2 linked regions of the Cytobacillus luteolus genome follow. Each later gene encodes a partner of the first gene's protein in a complex. Links are inferred from orthologs where the notes say so. Each region holds a gene or a part of one and is shown in the gene's direction. Other genes may lie near its edges.

The links.
Region 2: the proteins of J2Z26_RS01280 (region 1) and hfq are in contact, whole or in part, in a crystal structure (PDB 3VU3), measured with the Escherichia coli proteins. The link is inferred for Cytobacillus luteolus from one-to-one orthologs.

What each region holds. Positions count from the first base shown.
Region 1 is NZ_JAGGKM010000001.1:241,039-244,275, forward strand. The notes cover bases 266-3,149. They hold J2Z26_RS01280 (catalase), read left to right. Parts: upstream 266-868; coding sequence 869-2,431; downstream 2,432-3,149. Other genes in these bases: J2Z26_RS01275 (D-alanyl-D-alanine carboxypeptidase family protein), read right to left, coding at 266-703; J2Z26_RS01285 (MarR family winged helix-turn-helix transcriptional regulator), read left to right, coding at 2,586-3,038; J2Z26_RS01290 (alpha/beta hydrolase), read left to right, coding at 3,075-3,149. Outside these bases: more of J2Z26_RS01275, read right to left, coding at 1-265; more of J2Z26_RS01290, read left to right, coding at 3,150-3,237.
Region 2 is NZ_JAGGKM010000002.1:242,163-245,199, reverse strand. Bases 1-2,805 are described here. They hold hfq (RNA chaperone Hfq), read left to right. Parts: upstream 1-1,193; coding sequence 1,194-1,418; downstream 1,419-2,805. Other genes in these bases: J2Z26_RS06050 (trimeric intracellular cation channel family protein), read right to left, coding at 2,743-2,805; spoVK (stage V sporulation protein K), read left to right, coding at 1,779-2,708; miaA (tRNA (adenosine(37)-N6)-dimethylallyltransferase MiaA), read left to right, coding at 199-1,152; mutL (DNA mismatch repair endonuclease MutL), read left to right, coding at 1-55. Also shown: more of J2Z26_RS06050, read right to left, coding at 2,806-3,037. UniProt on the Escherichia coli protein: RNA chaperone that binds small regulatory RNA (sRNAs) and mRNAs to facilitate mRNA translational regulation in response to envelope stress, environmental stress and changes in metabolite concentrations.

The sequences.
Region 1 (3,237 bases):
TTGAAGCGGTTGTAACAAGTGTTCGCTTAGCTCTCTTCGTGTAACCTGTTTTCCCACCAGTGCAATATTCATAAAACTGTGTTAATAAACGGTTTTTGTTATGCCACGATCTAGCGATTTCACCACTAGAAGGTCTATAATCTTTCGTGCCTGAAATCTTTGCATACGTTTCATTCTTCATTGCATATCGAGTTAACAAAGCCATATCATACGCAGATGAGTAGTGATTTTCATGATCATCAAGCCCGTGTGGATTTGCGAAAACCGTGTTTTTCATACCGATTTCCTTTGCTTTTTTGTTCATCATATCCACAAATTCGTCTAAACTTCCCCCAACATGTTCAGCGATAGCAACTGCTGCATCGTTTCCTGAACGAAGCATAAGTCCATACGTTAAATCGATTAACTTCATTTTTTCATTAGGTTGAAGATAAAGAGAGGAGCCTTCTGTATGTATGGCTTTATTGCTTACCTTTACAGTGTCATCCAGCTTACCTGACTCAATAGCTAGAATGGCTGTCATTATTTTAGTTATGCTTGCGATTCTTAGTGGGGCATGTGCATTTTTTTCATATAAAACCCGTCCTGAGTGCTGTTCCATTAAGATGGCACCTTTTGCGGCAATAGCGTGACTCTTTGTAGGAAGTAAAGTGATTAGTAAGAGGAATACAGTGAGTATTGTAATGTACTTTGAACGTTTCATTTTATCTCCCTTCCTATTTTATTTTCACAACACTATTGTTTGTCATTCTACTACGATACTATTCGTCATTTAGGTCAAAAGTTTTCCTTTAAAAGGTATTTTTGAAATTTTATATGGCTATATTGGTAGCGTAGATAAGTAGTACATTTTCAAGGAGATGAACCCATGAATGAGCAAAATGAACACAACCAATCAGAAGATATTTTAACTAACCGTCAAGGCCATCCAGTAACTGATAATCAAAATGTAAGAACTGTTGGGAATCGTGGTCCTACTACTTTAGAGAACTATGATTTTCTTGAAAAAATCAGCCATTTTGACCGTGAAAGAATTCCTGAACGTGTAGTACATGCTCGTGGAGCCGGAGCACATGGCTATTTTGAATCTTACGGAACAGTTAACGGGGAACCTATTTCTAACTATACAAGAGCGAAAGTATTTACTAATACAGAAGTACAAACTCCAGTATTTGTACGTTTTTCAACCGTTGTACATGGAGGACATTCACCAGAAACATTACGTGACCCCAGAGGATTTGCCGTTAAGTTTTATACTGAAGACGGAAACTGGGATTTAGTTGGAAATAACTTGAAGATATTCTTTATCCGTGATCCATTAAAGTTTCCGGATATGGTTCATTCATTTAAGCCGGACCCAGTTACGAACCTATCAGATCCAGAAAGAATGTTTGACTTTTTGTGCCAAACACCAGAATCTGCCCATATGGTTACTTTCTTATTTTCACCATGGGGTATTCCTGCTAATTATCGAGAAATGCAAGGTTCGGGAGTACATGCTTATAAATGGGTCAATGAAGAAGGAAAAGGAGTCCTTGTAAAATATCATTGGGAACCTGTTCAAGGTATTAAAAATCTAGCCCAAAAAGATGCAGATAAATTGCAAAGTATGAACTTTAATCATGCCACTCAGGATTTATATGAGGCAATTGAAAAAGGAGACTATCCTGAATGGGAGCTTTATGTTCAAATCATGGAGGATGGCGAACATCCTGAACTGGACTTTGATCCACTTGACCCAACTAAGCTATGGTATAAAGATCAATATCCATGGCATAAAGTTGGAAAAATGGTCTTAAATAAAAACCCTGAGAACTACTTTGCAGAAGTAGAGCAGGTTGCTTTCGGTACGGGTGTACTTGTTGACGGACTGGATTTCTCTGATGATAAACTACTTCAAGGAAGAACATTCTCCTATTCAGATACACAGCGTTACCGTGTCGGTTCTAACTACTTACAATTGCCGATTAACAAACCGAAAAAACATGTGGCAACAAATCAGTCCGGTGGTCAGATGGATTATCGTACAGACTTTGGAAAAGATCAGAACCCGCATGTTAATTATGAGCCATCTCTTATCGGGGGACTGAAAGAAGCTAAGAATCCAGGAAAAGAGCATGAGCCATATGTAGAAGGCAATTTAAAAAGAGAGAAGATATCGCGTGAAAACAATTTCGGACAAGCTGGTGAAACATACAGAAGATTTAACGATTGGGAGCGTGACGAACTCATCTCGAATCTTGTAGGTGCACTATCTGTTTGTCGTAAAGAAATTCAAGATCGTATGGTAGATATATTCACTCAGTGCGACGAAGAATATGGTAGAAGAGTTGCAGAAGGTTTGAAAATGGCAGGAAATAATTCAGAGAATAAAATGGATGAGGCAGTTAAACAAGCTGAAGAAATGGGACACCCTTCAGATCCATATTAAACCGATTAATAATTCTAGGGCTAGCATAAATGCTAGTTCTATTTTTCGTTGTTTAGAAGAAAAAACTACTGGGTATATTCTAAAAGGTTGAATTGATAGTAGAAAATGAGCTATACTAATATTATCTCGAATTCAAGATAAAGGATTGGTAAGAATGAATCAAAATCAACCAAATTTAAACGACTCTAGTCTTTCGTTAAAATTGTTTATAGTGTTAGCTCGTTCGAACAGAACGGTTGCAGACTTAGTCGAACAGGATATTAAAACATATGGATTAAACCCAACTGAGTTTGCAGTATTAGAATTGTTATTTCACAAGGGAGATCAACCCATTCAACATATTGGTAAAAAGGTATTACTTGCTAGCGGAAGCATCACGTATGTAGTTGATAAACTGGAGAACAAAAAACTACTACAACGTGTTTCTTGTCCAAAAGACCGCAGAGTTATTTATGCTTCCATCACCGAGGAAGGTAAAAAGCTAATGGAAGAAATTTTTCCTAATCACCAAGCAGAAGTCCATAAAATCTTCTCTGGGCTTACGAATGAAGAAAAAGAAACAATGATTACACTATTGAAAAAAGTAGGCTTACAGGAAAACAAGTAACCAATTTTATGATAGCAACTAGAAGGAGGAAAAAAGGTGAAGCATATTTTTGAAAAAGGCCAGGACATGAATAAACCAACATTATTATTACTACACGGAACAGGTGGTAATGAAAATGATTTACTACCTTTAGCTGGAATGATAGATCCTACTGCTTCTATATTAAGTGTAAGAGGAAATGTTCTAGAAAACGGCATGC
Region 2 (3,037 bases), on another replicon or contig:
TATCATTCATTTTACGACTTATGAGATGGAGAAATTATTTAAACGTGTTATGTAAAAGTGAAAAACATTATCGTTTTTCACTTTTTTATTAAATATCTGATATTTTTTGAAATAAAATGGATATACTAGTTTGGTGTTCGCCATTATAGAGCGTTTACTATCGCTAGACTACCTTTTAATTGAAAGTAGTGATGGTTATTGGGAGAGAAAAAGAGAGAAAAGCTTGTGGTGCTGATTGGTCCAACAGCTGTTGGTAAAACAAAGCTAAGCATAGAATTAGCAAAAATACTAAATGCTGAAATCATTAGTGGAGATTCAATGCAGATATATAAAGAGATGGATATAGGAACAGCTAAAATTTCAAGTGCAGAAATGGAAGGAATTCCACACCATCTAATAAATATAAAAGAACCGGATGAAGACTTTTCTGTTGCAGAATTTCAACAGTTAGTTAGAAATCTAATTACGGAGATTACCTCTCGAGGAAAACTTCCTATGATCGTGGGGGGAACAGGCCTATATATTCAATCCGTTATTTATGATTATAAGTTTTCAGAATCACCTTCAGATGACAATTACCGAAAAAGTTTAGAGCAAATGGCCCTAACAGAAGGTATTGAAGTTGTACATAATCTTTTGAAACAGGTTGACCCACAAAGTGCTGACAAGATTCATCCAAACAATGTCCGTAGGGTGATTAGAGCATTGGAAGTGTATCATAGTTCTGGAAAAACTGCTTCTGAAACTCAAGAAACGCAGGAAGGGGAGTTGATCTACGATACAGCCCTCATAGGATTAACGATGGACCGAAACATCCTCTATGAACGAATAAATTTTCGAGTAGATGAAATGATGAATATGGGATTACTTCGAGAAGTAACGTCTCTTTATGAGAGAGGCTTTAAAGATTGCCAATCAATCCAAGCAATTGGTTATAAGGAAATTTATCAATATATTGATGGGAAAAGTAGCTTGGAGGAATCTATTGAGCAATTGAAGCAAAATTCTAGGCGTTACGCCAAAAGGCAATTAACATGGTTTAGAAATAAGATGGATGTTCAATGGTTCGATATGACAGGTGTTGGAAGTTCAATGCTTGATGAAAAGATAAATGAAATTTTCAAATATATAGCAGGAAAGCTAAGAATTTAATCGAATACTAATCAATATAGAGAATAGAGGAGGACGAATTCATGAAACAAGCAATCAATATTCAAGACCAATTTTTAAATCAGCTTCGAAAAGATAATACATTTGTAACAGTATTTCTTTTAAACGGGTTTCAACTACGTGGTTTGATTAAGGGATTTGACAATTTTACGGTATTGCTCGAAACAGAGGGTAAACAGCAGTTAATTTATAAGCATGCTATTTCCACATTTTCACCACAAAAGAATATTCAATTAGAACTTGAATAAATGATTCCCTTAAAAGTGGCCTTTTCTCCTTAAAGGCTGCTTTTTTATTTTTTTTAGTAAGAACCTCTCATAAATCTCATAAAAACTCTATATGTTGTAAGAGGAAAATATTTCTTGGGAAAGCGCAAAATTAGACAAGAAGTCTGATTTCGACATGGAAAAAGTAAAGATTTTGAAGAATTTTGATAGAAAAAGACAGACTGTAAACCTAGTTTTCTTGCCTAACCTACAATCTATGGAATTTACATCACTTTACTAAAATGGTGACCAGCCGAAACATAGGCATTTGTCACAATTTTATAAGCTATACGTATAATGGTAAAGACTGAGAGGTGAGAGCTTTTGGATCAACCAATAACAATGAAAAATAATGGACAAATAAATGTAATTTTAAATGGCCAAAAGAAAAAATTGAAAGTTGTTAATCCCTCTTCCCCGGAACCCGTCCCTAAGAGGTCTCATGTAAAACATGCGGCTCTTAAAGAGATCGAAGATGAAATGAATGCGCTTGTTGGAATGGATGAAATTAAGCGTGTTGTAAAGGAAGTCTATGCATGGATTTATATTAATAAAAAACGTGAAGAACAGGGGTTAAAACCTGGGAAACAAGCGCTTCATATGATGTTTAAAGGTAATCCTGGTACTGGTAAGACAACTGTAGCTAGACTCCTAGGAAAGCTCTTTTTTCAAATGAATGTTTTATCAAAAGGTCATTTGATTGAGGCTGAACGTGCTGACTTAGTTGGTGAATATATTGGCCATACAGCTCAAAAGACCCGTGATTTAATTAAGAAGGCATTAGGTGGTATCTTGTTCATAGACGAAGCTTATTCCTTAGCTAGAGGTGGAGAGAAGGATTTCGGAAAGGAAGCGATAGATACTTTAGTAAAGCATATGGAGGATAAACAGCATGATTTTGTGCTGATTCTTGCCGGTTATTCTAAAGAGATGAATCACTTCCTGTCATTAAATCCGGGCTTATACTCTAGATTTCCACTTGTTGTTGATTTTCCAGACTATACCGTTGATCAGTTAATGGATATTGCCTCTAGGATGCTAGTAGAGCGAGAGTATGTGTTTAGTAAAGAGGCAGAATGGAAGTTTAGAGATCATTTATATTCAATCAAACAAGATAGTCCTGGGACCTCATCATTCAGTAATGGACGATATGTACGAAATATTATCGAAAAATCAATTCGAGCCCAAGCGATGAGGCTTTTACTAAGCGAGTCAGAAGAACGCGAGGAATTAATGACAATAAAGAATCAGGACTTAATTCTTAAAGACTAAACTTACTTAAAAAAAGAGGCTGCTTAGCAGCCTCTTAAAAGTGTAGAAATGATCTTGAAGGTTTCATTGGTTTGTGTGGTAGTTTCCAGTTATACGTGAAAGATAATACCCTAAGAACAACAATAATAATAAATAATGAGTAAAGTTCAAATGGTGAACTTGCAAAACCAAGTCCAACTGCCAAACCAGCCAAAATGGCCCAAACCCCATATATTTCAGAACGTAAAACAAGTGGTTTTCTTCCGGCGAGAAGGTCACGAATTATGCCTCCACCACTACCAGTTAAAACGGCTGCTACAATAGTTGCACTTAATGGGTGCTCCATATTT